DNA from 2 places in the Streptomyces sp. NPDC005262 genome. Region 2 is predicted to be linked to the other one. Evidence: predicted binding sites of a transcription regulator. Region 2 holds the regulator's gene; the other holds the start of a gene.

Region 1 (7,375 bases), on a different contig from region 2:
GCCGACTCCCCCACCGCCACCACCAAACCCGCCCGCGGATCGGCCACGATGGGCATGGGCGTCATCGCCCATGACGGTCAGGGCGGCCTGCCGCGTGACACGCGCGCCGTGCAGACCGAAGGTGTGGACGTCAGCAGCCACCAGGGCAACGTCGACTGGGCGACGCTCTGGAACAGCGGTGTCCGGTGGGCCTACACCAAGGCCACCGAAGGCACGTACTACACGAACCCGTACTTCGCCCAGCAGTACAACGGCTCGTACAACGTCGGCATGATCCGGGGCGCGTACCACTTCGCCACCCCGGACACCACGAGCGGTGCCACCCAGGCCAACTACTTCGTGGACCACGGGGGCGGCTGGTCGAAGGACGGCAAGACGCTGCCGGGCGTCCTCGACATCGAGTGGAACCCGTACGGCGACCAGTGCTACGGCAAGACCGCGGCCTCCATGGTCTCCTGGATCCGCGACTTCGTGAACACGTACAAGTCGCGCACCGGCCGCGACGCCGTCATCTACACGGCGACCAGCTGGTGGCAGGCCTGCACCGGCAACAACGCGGGCTTCGCGGCCACCAACCCGCTCTGGGTGGCCCGCTACAACACCACCGTCGGTGAACTCCCGGCCGGCTGGAGCTACTACACCATCTGGCAGTACACGTCGTCCGGTCCGTACGTCGGCGACCACAACCACTTCAACGGCGCCCTCGACCGCGTACAGGCTCTCGCCAACGGCTGAGTCCCCCGCCCCGCAGCGCCCCACCGGGCCCCGGTGACGCACCCCGTCACCGGGGCCACCGGTCGCGTCCACCGCACCGGTAGGGCCCGGCAGCCCGTCCCGACCGGGCAGATCCACAAGAACACCGCATCGACGCACCGAGGAAGGGTGGCCACACCCTTGTGACGGTCCCCCGGCCGCCGGCCCGGTCCGAGCCGGCGCCGGGCACCGCCCCTGAGCACATGCCCGCCACCCGGCTGCCCGGAGACCGTGGACACCCGAGGACATGCGGAACGGCCCGCACCGCCCTCTCGGGGGTACGGGCCGTCCGACCGGCCGCGCACGTCATGCCACGCCCGTCACGCCATGGCGCTCACGCCGCGGCCGGGATCCTCTCCTCCGCCCTGGCCGTAGCCGGGGCGAGAGCGATCTCCAGCACCTGCCGGACATCCGTCACCGGGTGGACCTCCAGCTTGTCGAGGACCTCGGCCGGGACGTCGTCCAGATCGGCCTCGTTCCGCTTCGGGATCACCACGGTGGTGATCCCGGCGCGGTGAGCGGCCAGCAGCTTCTGCTTCAGGCCGCCGATCGGCAGGACCCGTCCGGTCAGCGACACCTCGCCGGTCATCGCCACATCCGTACGGACCAGCCGCCCGGAGAGCAGCGAGGCCAGTGCCGTCGTCATCGTGATACCGGCACTGGGGCCGTCCTTGGGGACCGCACCCGCCGGGAAGTGGATGTGCGCTCCCCGGTCCTTGAGGTCGGCGACCGGCAGTTCCAGTTCGGCGCCGTGCGACCTCAGGAAGCTGAGCGCGATCTGCGCGGACTCCTTCATGACGTCGCCGAGCTGACCGGTCAGGGTCAGTCCGGCGGCACCCGTCTCCGGATCGGCCAGCGACGCCTCCACGAACAGCACGTCGCCGCCGGCACCAGTCACCGCGAGTCCGGTCGCCACGCCCGGCACCGCGGTGCGGCGCTCGGCCGGGTCCTGGGCGGACTCGGGAACGTGGTGCGGTCGTCCGACGAGACCCCGCAGGTCCTCGTCGGTGACGCTGAACGGGAGCTCCCGGTCGCCCAGCTCGTGCTGGGCCGCGACCTTGCGGAGCAGCCGGGCGACGGCCCGCTCCAGGTTGCGTACGCCCGCCTCGCGGGTGTACTCGCCGGCCAGCTTGCGCAGCGCCGACTCCTCGAGGGTCACCTCGCCCTTCTCCAGACCGGCACGCTCCAGCTGACGCGGCAGCAGGTGGTCCCGGGCGATGACGACCTTCTCGTCCTCGGTGTAGCCGTCGAGCCTGACCAGCTCCATGCGGTCGAGCAGAGCCTCCGGGATGGCTTCCAGGACGTTGGCGGTGGCCAGGAAGACCACGTCGCTGAGGTCGAGCTCGACCTCCAGGTAGTGGTCGCGGAAGGTGTGGTTCTGAGCCGGGTCGAGCACTTCGAGGAGCGCCGCGGCCGGGTCACCGCGGAAGTCGGAGCCGACCTTGTCGATCTCGTCGAGCAGGACGACCGGGTTCATGGAACCGGCCTCCTTGACGGCGCGGACGATGCGTCCGGGGAGCGCACCGACGTACGTACGCCGATGGCCGCGGATCTCCGCCTCGTCCCGCACACCGCCGAGCGCGACACGCACGAACTTGCGCCCCATGGCGTGCGCGACGCTCTCGCCGAGGGACGTCTTGCCGACGCCGGGGGGTCCGACGAGGGCCAGCACGGCACCACCGCGGCGCCCGCCGACGACCCCGAGACCGCGGTCGGCACGGCGCTTGCGCACGGCGAGGTACTCGGTGATCCGCTCCTTCACGTCCTCCAGGCCCGCGTGCTCGGCGTCGAGGACGGCCTTGGCGGCGCGGATGTCGTACGCGTCCTCGGTGCGCTCGTTCCACGGCAGTTCGAGGACGGTGTCCAGCCAGGTGCGGATCCAGGAGCCCTCGGGGCTCTGGTCGGACGAGCGTTCCAGCTTGTCGACCTCCTTGAGCGCGGCCTCACGGACGTGCTCGGGAAGGTCGGCGGCTTCGACGCGCGCCCGGTAGTCGTCGGACTCGTCCTCCGGGTCGCCGTTGAGCTCGGACAGCTCCTTGCGTACGGCTTCGAGCTGGCGCCGCAGCAGGAACTCGCGCTGCTGCTTGTCGACACCCTCCTGGACATCCTTCGCGATGGACTCGGCGACGTCCTGCTCGGCGAGGTGTTCGCCGAGCCACTGGATGGCGAGCTTCAGCCGGGCGACCGCGTCGGCGGTCTCCAGGAGCTGCACCTTCTGGGTGGTCGTGAGGAAGGGCGAGTAACCGGAATTGTCGGCGAGCGCAGAGATGTCGTCGATCTGCTGGACCCGGTCCACGACCTGCCAGGCGCCGCGCTTCTTCAGCCAGCTGGTGGCCAGGGCCTTGTACTCCTTGACCAGCTCGGCGGCGGCACCGGGAAGCGGCTCGGGGACGGACACGTCCACGCGTGTCCCCTCCACCCAGAGCGCGGCCCCGGGTCCGGTGGTCCCGGCGCCGATCCTCACCCTGTCACGGCCACGGATGAGCGCACCCGGGTCGCCGTCGGAGAGCCGGCCGACCTGCTCGACGGTACCGAGCACACCCGTGCCGGTGTACGTCCCGTCGATCCGCGGCACGAGCAGCACCTCGGGCTTGCCGCCACCCGGCCGGACGGCTGCCTGCGCGGCCTCCACGGCGGCACGCACATCGGTGTCGGACAGGTCGAGAGGAACCACCATTCCGGGCAGCACGACCTCGTCGTCGAGCGGCAGCACAGGCAGGGTCAGCGGAGTGACCGCGTTGGGCTCATTAGCCATGATCTCCCCTTCGGCATTCAAGTTGAGGTATGCAGGCTCAATGCTTCTGAGCGGCTCAATGTTCCCGGGGCTGTGTTCGCTCTCAGCGATCTCTCCGCCGCCTCGCCGTCACCTGCGAAAACCATTCGCGGCCGCCCTTGCGCACGGGGGAGAGTGCCCGCATGGGCGACACACGCGTGGACGACAGGGGGCCGGCCGACGACGGGACGACCGGACGTGAAGGCTCGCCCCGCCGCGTACCGGCGGCGTTCGCCCCCGTGGTCGAGGCGGCCGCCTTTCGGATCACCGATGCGTCCGACGCCGCGCAACCCGCACAGCGCCTACCTGTACGGCAGCATTCCGCGGGGCGCCGCCATTCCCGGCGCCTCCGGCCCGGACCCGCCGGTCGCCCTGCACGCCGAACCGACCGGGGCAAGTCCGGCCGCCGCCCCGGCCGTCGGGACCGCTCCCGACGCCCCGTCCGCCCAGATCGAAGGCGTCGGCATCCGCCTTCCACCTAACCGCCGGGGTCCGCGCGCCGGTGGGACAGCGGCGGGCAGGCCACCTGCCCTTCGACTCCTCGCGCCCCACCCGGATCCACCGATTCTGACCCCACCCGCACCTTCTGACGAGGATGGTGGGATTCCATCCGCCGCCTACCGGAGACCGAGGACATGCCGACCGCCGACCGCCGCACCGCTCACATCTCCGTCACAGTCGACCGCCGCGAGGGACCGTACGGGGAGGTCGTCCTGCGGGAGCGGGGGGACGACTTCGAGATCATCGCCAATGGGTGCTTTCTGATGGACACCGCGGACGGGCGCTCCGAACGGCTGCTGATCGACGCCGCGCTCGCCGCGCTGCCCGCCGGACGGACGGACCCGGCCGTACTCGTCGGAGGGCTCGGGGTCGGCTTCTCGCTGGCGCATGCCGCCGCCGAGCCGCGCTGGGGGCGAATCGCGGTGGTCGAGCGGGAGCAGGCGATCATCGACTGGCACCTGGACGGGCCGCTGGCCCGGATCTCCGCCGCGGCACTCGCCGATCCGCGGACGGCGATCCTGGCGACGGACCTCGTCACATATCTGCGTACGACTACGGACCGTTACGACGCGTTGTGTCTGGACATCGACAACGGCCCGGACTGGACCGTCACCGAGGACAACGGAAGTCTCTACTCCGCTTCCGGTCTGGCGGACTGCCGGGAACGGCTCGCCCCGGGTGGGGTGCTCGCGGTGTGGTCCGCGCGACCGTCCGCCGCCTTCGAACAGGCTCTGAAGAATGCCGGATTCATCGGGGTACGGACGGAAGAGGTGCGCGTTGCCCAAGGTGTGCCCGACGTGGTTCATCTCGCACTTCGGGACGGCTGAGGTCCCCCCGCCGGGTATCCGGGGCCCCCGGACGCCCGGGGGCCAAGCGGCACAAGACAGACACTCCGCCGCCTGCTTGCGTCCAACCCGTTCCCGTGCCGTTACACCCTGCGTAGCCGGGAGCAGCCTGCTGGCTTTACGCTGCTGAGCGGCAAACGGGATCACCCACGAAATTCACAAGCGAAGACCGTGCGTCCGGGGGAATGACCCCCGCGAGAACGGGCAGGGGCGGGGCGATGGAACAGACACACACCACCCACAACGGTGTCGCGGCCACCCCGGGCGCGCAGCGCCGGGTGCTGGTGGTCGAGGACGACCCGACGATCGTCGACGCCATTTCCGCACGCCTGCGGGCCGAAGGCTTTCTGGTGCAGACCGCGCTCGACGGCCCCGCAGCCGTCGACGCGGCCGAGGCCTGGCAGCCCGACCTGATGGTGCTCGACATCATGCTTCCGGGCTTCGACGGCCTGGAGGTCTGCCGCCGGGTTCAGGCGGCGCGGCCGGTGCCGGTGCTGATGCTGACCGCCCGGGACGACGAGACCGACATGCTGGTCGGCCTCGGTGTCGGAGCCGACGACTACATGACCAAGCCGTTCTCCATGCGTGAACTGGCGGCCCGGGTGCATGTCCTGCTGCGCCGGGTCGAGCGCGCCGCGCTGGCCGCGGTGACGCCGCGCAGCGGCATCCTCCGCCTCGGCGAGCTGGAGATCGATCACGCCCAGCGCCGGGTCCGGGTGCGCGCGGAGGACGTCCACCTGACGCCCACCGAGTTCGACCTGCTGGTCTGCCTGGCCAACACACCGCGCGCGGTGCTCTCCCGGGAGCAGCTGCTGGCGGAGGTCTGGGACTGGGCGGACGCCTCCGGCACCCGTACCGTCGACAGCCACATCAAGGCCCTGCGCCGGAAGATCGGTGCGGAGCGGATCCGTACCGTGCACGGTGTCGGTTACGCCCTGGAGACCCCGGCGCCATGACCCGGCCCGGCTCCGGACTGCGCCCTTTCTCGATCAAGGCCAAGCTGGGCACGCTGGTCGTGGTCTCGGTGTTCATCACGACCGGGCTGCTGATGGTGGCGGTGCGCACCAGGACCGAGCTGCGGTTCATCACGGTGTTCTCGGTGATCGCGACGCTGCTGATCACCCAGTTCGTGGCCCACGGGCTGACGGCGCCGCTGGACGAGATGACGAGAGTCGCCCGGTCGATCTCACAGGGCGACTACACCCGACGGGTGCGGGGCGCGGGCCGGCGGGACGAGCTCGGTGATCTGGCCCAGACGATCAACCTCATGGCGGACGATCTGGAAGCCGTGGACCTGCACCGCAAGGAGCTGGTGGCCAATGTCTCGCATGAGCTGCGCACGCCCATCGCGGCTTTGAGAGCCGTCCTCGAGAACGTCGTGGACGGGGTCTCCGCCGCTGATCCGGAGACCATGCGCACGGCGCTGAAACAGACGGAACGGCTCGGCAGGCTGGTGGAGACGCTGCTGGACCTGTCCCGGCTGGACAACGGGGTGGTCACCCTCAAGGCCCGCCGTTTCGAGGTGTGGCCGTATCTCTCGGGCGTGCTGAAGGAAGCGAACCTCGCCGCCTCGCACCGCCGGCTGTCCTCCGGCTCCGGGAACCACACCCGCACGGACGTACATCTGCATCTGGACGTGTCGCCGCCCGAGCTGACCGCGCACGCGGACGCGGAGCGGCTCCACCAGGTGGTGGCCAATCTGATCGACAACGCGGTCAAGCACAGCCCGCCGCACGGCCGGGTCACGGTGCGGGCACGACGCGGCGCGCTGCCGGAGTCGCTGGATCTCGAGGTCCTGGACGAGGGTCCTGGCATCCCGGAGTCCGAGCGCCACCGGGTCTTCGAGCGTTTCAACCGCGGCAAGGTGGCGTCCCCGCACGGTCCGGGCAGTGACGGCGGTACGGGCCTGGGCCTGGCGATCGCCCGCTGGGCCGTGGATCTGCACGGCGGTCGCATCGGGGTGGCCGAATCGACTCGCGGATGCCGGATCCAGGTCACCCTTCCGGGGATCTCTCAACCACGCAGTTGACGCGGGGCCCGAACCGGAAGGGCACGTTCTACGCATCGTCCCACTAGGGGATATGGTCCACGTGGCCGTAGCCACGGCCACGCGTACCCGGAGTGAAGCGGAACCACGCTTGTTTCCCGCCATTCCCAGCGCCGAAACCCGCTCTTTGATGTGACTTGCACGACGAAGACCGGCCCGGTCTGCATGGAACGGTCAAGGAGGCGTAGCCTTGATTTCCGCTGTCCATCACCTTGTGAAGCGGAAGAGGGCGGTTGCCGCCGTGTCGTCTCAGTCCCCCAGTAACTCGAGCATCTCGACCGACCAAGCCAGCCCGGGTGCGAACCCGGCTGCCGCTTTCGGCCCCAATGAGTGGCTCGTCGACGAGATCTACCAGCAGTACCTCCAGGATCCCAATTCGGTCGATCGCGCCTGGTGGGACTTCTTCGCCGACTACAAGCCGGGTACGTCCGGCACGGCGGACAAGCCCGTTCCCGG
Region 2 (7,375 bases):
TCAGCTCACCCACGCGGTTGAGGCTCTGCTTCTCCTTCTCCCAGCGGGCGGTGAGGCCGCGCAGCTCCTCCTCCTTGTCGGCGAGGTCGCGGCGGAGCTTCTCCAGACGCTGGACGGAAGCGGCGTCGGTCTCGTTCTTCAGCGCCAGCTCCTCCATCCGCAGACGGTCGACGGAGCGCTGCAGTTCGTCGATCTCGACGGGCGAGGAGTCGATCTCCATGCGCAGCCGGGACGCCGCCTCGTCGACCAGGTCGATGGCCTTGTCGGGGAGGAAGCGGGAGGTGATGTAGCGGTCGGACAGGGTCGCGGCGGCGACCAGCGCGGAGTCCGCGATCTGCACCTTGTGGTGCGCCTCGTACCGCCCCTTGAGCCCGCGCAGGATCGCGATGGTGTCCTCGACCGACGGCTCGGCGACGAGAACCTGCTGGAAGCGGCGCTCCAGGGCGGCGTCCTTCTCGATGCGCTCGCGGTACTCGTCGAGCGTCGTCGCGCCGACCATCCGCAGCTCACCACGGGCCAGCATCGGCTTGAGCATGTTGCCGGCGTCCATGGCGGAGTCCCCGCCCGCGCCTGCGCCCACGACGGTGTGCAGCTCGTCGATGAATGTGATGATCTGCCCGTCGCTCTCCTTGATCTCGGATAGGACGGACTTCAGCCGCTCCTCGAACTCACCGCGGTACTTGGCCCCGGCGACCATGGCCCCGAGGTCCAGCGAGACCAGCCGCTTGTTCCTCAGGCTCTCGGGCACGTCGCCCTTGACGATGCGTTGAGCGAGCCCTTCGACGACGGCCGTCTTGCCGACGCCGGGCTCGCCGATGAGCACGGGGTTGTTCTTCGTACGCCGCGACAGGACCTGCACGACACGCCGGATCTCGTGGTCACGCCCGATGACGGGGTCGAGCTTGCCCTCGCGCGCGGCCGCCGTGAAGTCGGTGCCGAACTTCTCCAGGGCCTTGTACTGGCCCTCCGGGTCGGGTGTGGTCACCCGGCGCCCTCCCCTGCTCTTCTCGAATGCGTCCAGCAGCTTCTTCGCACCGGCGCCCTGCTGGGTGAGGATCTCACCGGCGCGGCCGCCCTCGGCCGCGATACCGATCAGCAGATGCTCGGTGGAGAGGTAGTCGTCGCCGAGCTCCTTGGCTCGCTGCGAGGCATCGGAGATGACGGCGAGCAGCTCGCGGTTGGGCTGCGGCGGGGCGACGGTCGCCCCGGTGACGCTGGGCAACGACGCGAGCAGCCGGTCCGTCTGGGTCCGTACGGCGACCTGGTCGGCGTCGACGGCGGCGAGCAGGTCGGTGATGTTCTCGTTGTCCTCGCCCTCCAGCAGAGCGAGCAGCAGATGCCCCGGGGTCAGATCGGCGTGCCCGTCCTTCACGGCCCTGCTGGTGGCCGCATTGATGGCGTCCCGGCTCTTGTTCGTCAGCTCGGCGTCCACGTGCGCTCTCTCCTCCTTGCGGTGGCTGGTCCGTCCACTTCTTTCGCGACAACTGACTCAGTCAACGTCCACAAAGTTGAGTCTATTTCACTCAAGACAGGATCCTGCCGAAAACCACCGGCCTCCTGCGGCGACCACCGGCAGAAATCCGCTCGCGTCCGAGTCAACCGGCCGGACGACCCCTGCGCCACCGCAGGACCGGACGCCGGTTGCCTACCCTTTGTCCATGGCCGTAGACGTACGCAACCCCAGCCCCGAGTACCTCGCCTTCTGGCGCGAGTACCACGTGTGCACCCTGACCACCCTCCGCCCCGACGGCACCCCTCATGTGGTGCCGGTCGGCGTGACGTACGACCCCGAGGCCGGGCTCGCGCGCATCATCACCAACAAGAGCAGCAGAAAGGTCGCCCACGTCCTGGCCGCCGGCCCGGACGGGGCACGGGTGGCGGTCTGCCAGGTCGACCGGGGCCGCTGGGCGACGCTGGAGGGCCGGGCCACGATCCGCACGGAACAGGACGTGGTCGACGACGCCGTACGCCGCTACGCGGAACGCTACGAGCGCACCCCGGCACCCAACCCGGACCGGGTCGTCATCGAGATCACCCTCGACCGGGCCCTCGGACGGGGCGCACCGGTCCGCACGGCCTGACCGCCGGCAGCTCCCGCCCACCCGCACCCGGACAGCACAGCGGCGCCACCGTGTTCAGGTCACGATGGCGCCGCTGTGTGGGGGAAGTGTCTGAGCGACATGGAACGACGGGGGATCGCTCAGGCACTGCGGGGGGTGGCGGTGATGGTTTCGGGTTCGATCAGCTGGTGGTCACGCTGATCGAGGTTGACGAAGATCATTCCGTACCGGATGGCACAACGAACGGGCTGCGGCGCCCCGCGGGGTCGACGAAGGCACCGGTAGGCGCGGACCTCTTCGTCGTCCTCCAGGACGACGACGATCGGCTCCCCGAGCAGGGTGACCATCAACGAATCGCCATGGCGGGGGAGTGCCGTGAGCAGATCGATGAAGTGCCACCCTGAGCGGTAGGCAGAGGCCATCTCCCGCCGGAAAACCCGGTCGTCCGGCGGGATGGTCATGCGCCCGCCAGATCCGCCGGGATGCTGTCCCAGCCGACATCGGAACCCTGGACACCGATGGCGGAACCGGACTGCACGCTGTCCCAGCCGACGTCCGCGGTGGACATGTTCGCTGCGAGCAGCAGCGCAGCAGCGGCAAAAGCAGTGGCAAGCACTGAGCGAAGCATTCGCTTGTACATAGTCGGCTTCGTCCTCACTTGATGGTTTCCTCTCCCCCGCCTGACAAGACGATGGCTCATTCAGGCACGTCAATGCCACAGGAGCGATGCATCATGTTCCTGCACGTACAGGACCCTGGGGGGTGGAGATTTGCCTACAACCAACACGAAACCGACACATACTCACCCGGTCACGGACCTGTGCACCGAGGGGGCTCGGCTGTACGCCAGCGCCTTGAGTGTCGGACGCATCGCCCGCGCCGAGGTGGAACCCGCACCCTGCCTCATCGAACTCGGGCTGCTGCTGCCCGATCCGGACGACGCATCGTGGCTCCGCCCGGTTCCGCCCTCCGCCGCCCTGGCTCAGCGGCTCCATCCGCTGGAACGTGAGATCCAGGACCGCAGACGGACGTCCGTGGAACTGACCGAGGCCTTCGAGCCCTTCATGGCCATCAGCGCCCAGAGTCCGGCACCCACGCACGCGATCACTGTGCTGGAAGGCATCGACCGGATCAACGGAGCACTCGATCTGGCCATCGCCGAGAGCCGCACGGAGGTACTGACCATCCAGCCCGGCGGCGGACGCAGCGAGGATGTCCTCAGCGAAGCCCTGACCCGCAGCAAACCCCTGATAGACCGTGGCATCAGTGTCCGCACCCTCTACCAGCACACGGTCCGGCACAGCCAGCGCACGTTCGCCTACGTGGAACTGATGGCCGGCGCCAAACTGCAGATACGCACACTCGAAGAACTCATCGAGCGTCTGATCATCTGCGACGAGACCGTCGCCTTCATCCCGGCCAGGGACGACCGCCGTATCGCACTCGAGCTACGGCATCCCGGTCTGGTCGCGTACCTGACGAAGGTCTTCGAACAACTCTGGCGCCGGGCCCTCCCGTTGAACGAAGCAGCCCCGTACAACCCGGCCCCCGACGGCATCACGGGCGTCCAGCGCGCCATTGCAACCCTGCTGGTCGAGGGGTACGTCGACGAGGCGATAGCCCGCCGCCTCGGCATGAACGTCCGCACCTGCCGTGCGCATGTCGCCAAGCTGTCCTCCACTCTCGGCAGCAGCAGTCGAGCCCAACTCGGCTATCTGATAGCGCGGTCAGGAATCCTGGAACAGGGTTCCTGACCGTTCGCAGCCACACCGCCCCAGCCGTCGGCCGACTGCGTGGCCACACGACAGGGGGAGCATGGTCACGCCCTCGGTGCACCAAGGGAGTTCTCCGTTCCCGGGACGTCACCACACTCTCCCGAGGGCTAGTCTTTTCGCCACCGTCATCTTGTTGCACTGCACACAGTGGGGGGGTCCCCGATGGGCACGTTGGAGGGCAAAACAGGCCACCCGCACGGAGCCGCCGAACTCTGCGAACCGGCGATCCGCCTCTACTCCGAAGCCCTGCGCAACGGGCGCATTGCCCGGATCGAGGTCGCCCCGGCTCCATGCCTCATCGAGATGGCCCTGCTCCACCACGATCCGCACGACGCCGCTTGGATGCGTCCCGTACCGCCATCGGCCGCCATGGCGCACCTGTTGCAGCCCGTCACCCGGGAGATTCTCGACCGGATACAGATCACCACCGCCCTGGCCGCATCCCTGGCGCCTCTGATGGCTCTTGCCAGCGAGGACCCCAACCTCGGGATCACAGTGCTCGAAGGCAAGCCGGTGATCAATGCCGCCCTGGAGCATGCATCGGCATCCGTACGGGAGGAGGCGCTGACCGCACAGCCGGGCGGCGTACGGCAGCAACACCTCATGCACCGAGCCCGCAGCAATGGTCTGACAGCCGTCAACCGGGGAGCTCGGCTCCGCCACATCTACCAGCATCCCGCGCGCTACAGCACGTTCCTCAGGGATTATCTGGAGGTACTGCCTCCCGACCGCGTGCAAGTGCGTACGGCGGAACAGACCATCGAGCGGCTCATCATCTTCGACCGCGCCGTGGCCTTCATCCCTGCCAACGCCGAGCGGGACATCGCCCTGGAGATCCGCCACCCCGCCCTGATCCGTTTCCTCGTGCAGGTGTACGAAGTCCTCTGGGAGCAGGCGACGCCGCTCACCGAGCCCCTGCCCACATCGTCCCCCGGCACCCCCGTCACCGCCGTACAACGCAGCATCGCGCGCCTCCTGGTCGAAGGCCACGTCGACGACGCGGTGGCCCGCAAGCTGGGCATCAGCGTCCGCACCTGCCGGTCCCACATCGCCAAACTCATGCAGGCACTCGACGCCTCCAGCCGGACCCAACTGGGCGCGCTCATCGTCCAGTCGGGCATCGCCGAGCCGGACGGCGCCGCCGCCGCCCGCACCGACGCGGAAGGCCCGCCACCCGCTTCCGGGTGACGGGCCTCGGCCGTCGTACGTGCGCCGTAACCGCGCTTATTCCTTCGGCCTCTTCGGCCGCCAGACGACCAACGCACTCGTCTGCTGCACATCCTGATACGGCACCAGATCACGCCGGTACGACGCGTGCACCTGCGCCTCGCGCTGCTGCATCGCCGCCGCCGCGCCGTCCACCGCCGCGGAGAGTTCGGCGACGCGCTGCTGGAGCGCTGCGACCTGGTTCTCCAGCTCGATGATGCGCTTGATGCCCGCCAGGTTGATGCCCTCGTCCTGCGACAGTTGCTGCACGGTGCGCAGCAGCTCGATGTCGCGGGCCGAGTAGCGCCGGCCGCGGCCGGCCGTGCGGTCCGGGGAGACCAGACCGAGGCGGTCGTACTGGCGCAGTGTCTGCGGATGCAGGCCCGAGAGCTGGGCCGCGATCGAGATCACGTACACCGGTGAGTCGTCGGTCAGTTGGTACGGATTACGTCGTCGGCCGTCCACATCATGCTCCCTTCGCGGCCTGGAACAGCTCCGCCCGCGGGTCCTCCCCCGCGGTCGCCTTCCGGTAGGCCTCCAGCGCGTCCTGCGCCTCGGGACCGAGTTCCTTCGGCACGGCCACCTCGACGGTGACCAACAGGTCGCCCCGGGTGCCGTCCTTGCGCACCGCACCCTTGCCCCGGGCGCGCATCGTACGCCCGTTGGGGGTACCGGCCGGCAGTTTCAGGGTGACCGGAGGTCCGCCGAGCGTGGGGACCTTCACCTCACCGCCGAGTGCCGCCTCCACGAAGGTGACGGGCACGGTGACCGTGAGGTTGTCGTCCCTGCGGCCGAAGACCGGGTGGGCGTCGACATGGACGACGACGTACAGATCGCCGGCCGGACCGCCGCGCTCGCCCGGGGCGCCCTTGCCACGCAGCCGGATCCGCTGGCCGTCGGAGACGCCCGCCGGAATCCTGACCTGCATGGTGCGCGACGAACGCGCCCGCCCGCTGCCCTTGCAGACGTCGCACGGGTCCTGGGCGATGAGGCCCCGGCCCTTGCAGTCCACGCAGGGATCGGTGAGCGAGAACCCGCCGCCGCTGCCACGCGACACCTGGCCGGTGCCGACACAGGTCGGGCAGACCCTCGGGGTGCCGTTCTTGTCGCCGGTGCCCGAACACGCCTTGCAGGGCGCCTGGCTGGACATCCGCAGCGGGACCGTGGCCCCGTCGACCGCCTCGGTGAAGCTGAGCGTCACCTCGGACTCGATGTCCTGGCCCCGGCGCGGCTGCACGCGTGTCCCCGCGCCGCCGCCCCGGTTGAACAGGCCGCCGAAGACATCGCCGAGACCGCCGCCGCCACCGAAACCACCGGGGCCGCCGGCTCCGCCGCCCTGGGTGCCTCCGAAGAGGTCGCCCAGGTCGAAGTTGAAGTTGCCTCCCGCACCACCGGGACCGGCCCGGAAGCCGCCGTTCCCGAAGAGGGCGCGCGCCTCGTCGTACTCCTTGCGCTTCTTGGAGTCGCCGAGGATGTCATTGGCCTCGGAGATCTCCTTGAAGCGCTCCTCCGCCTTGTCGTCGCCCTTGTTGGCGTCCGGGTGGAACTCGCGGGCGAGCTTGCGGTACGCCTTCTTGATCTCGGCGTCGGTGGCGTCCTTGGGGACGCCGAGGACCTTGTAGTAGTCCTTCTCGACGAAGTCCTTCGTGCTCATCGACGTCCCTCCTTCCGGACGATCGGCCGGGCGACCGGCCCGAGGGCCGGTCGCCGGGGCAGACGGTGGGCCCCTCGGTGGTCGGACGAAATGTCAGACCTCCTCGGTGCCACCGCTCTCCTCGTCGTCTGTCTTCTCTTCTTTCGCCGCGGCAGGGGCCGCCCCCGGCTGGGGTTCGGCCACCGCCACCCGCGCGGGGCGGATGGTGCGCTCGCCGATGCGATACCCCGGCTGGAGGATCGCCACGCAGGTCGTCTCGGTTACGTCCGGCGCGTACGAGTGCATCAGCGCCTCGTGGATCGTCGGGTCGAAGGGCTCGCCCTCCTTGCCGAACTGCTGCAGGCCCAGCTTGGCGACGACCGTCTCGAGCGATTCGGCCACCGACTTGAACCCGCCCACGAGCTCGCCGTGTTCCCTGGCGCGACCGACGTCGTCGAGCACGGGCAGGAGCTCGGACAGGAGACCCGCGACAGCGATCTCCTTGACCGTGACCCGGTCCCGCTCGACGCGGCGGCGGTAGTTCTGGTACTCGGCCTGGAGCCGCTGGAGGTCGCCCGTGCGCTCGGAGAGCGCGGTGCGGACCTGGTCCAGCTGGGCGGTGAGGCCGACTGTCTGTACTGAGTCCCCGGCCGGGGACGCCCCCTCCTCCGAAGAGGGGGCGGCGTCCTTCGGCTCAGCTC

Evidence for each region. The regulator HspR, encoded in region 2, represses chaperone genes until heat shock. The targets are predictions, from matches to a motif close to TTGAGNNNNNNNNNCTCAA.
Region 1: the regulator HspR is predicted to act here: its motif matches at 3,531-3,549, upstream of lon (endopeptidase La).

The regions. Positions count from the first base shown of each region.
Region 1 covers NZ_JBIAKK010000001.1:234,234-241,608, forward strand. The annotation lists gene ACFYP5_RS00975 (lysozyme) at 1-735, shown strand, start outside; gene lon (endopeptidase La) at 1,088-3,508, opposite strand; gene ACFYP5_RS00985 (spermidine synthase) at 4,162-4,854, shown strand; gene ACFYP5_RS00990 (response regulator transcription factor) at 5,091-5,828, shown strand; gene ACFYP5_RS00995 (ATP-binding protein) at 5,825-6,901, shown strand; gene ACFYP5_RS01000 (multifunctional oxoglutarate decarboxylase/oxoglutarate dehydrogenase thiamine pyrophosphate-binding subunit/dihydrolipoyllysine-residue succinyltransferase subunit) at 7,161-7,375, shown strand, end outside.
Region 2 covers NZ_JBIAKK010000014.1:153,826-161,200, forward strand. The annotation lists gene clpB (ATP-dependent chaperone ClpB) at 1-1,432, opposite strand, end outside; gene ACFYP5_RS29030 (pyridoxamine 5'-phosphate oxidase family protein) at 1,659-2,081, shown strand; gene ACFYP5_RS29035 (hypothetical protein) at 2,201-2,521, opposite strand; gene ACFYP5_RS29040 (hypothetical protein) at 2,518-2,676, opposite strand; gene ACFYP5_RS29045 (helix-turn-helix transcriptional regulator) at 2,831-3,814, shown strand; gene ACFYP5_RS29050 (LuxR C-terminal-related transcriptional regulator) at 3,998-5,023, shown strand; gene ACFYP5_RS29055 (heat shock protein transcriptional repressor HspR) at 5,060-5,506, opposite strand; gene dnaJ (molecular chaperone DnaJ) at 5,508-6,695, opposite strand; gene grpE (nucleotide exchange factor GrpE) at 6,789-7,375, opposite strand, start outside.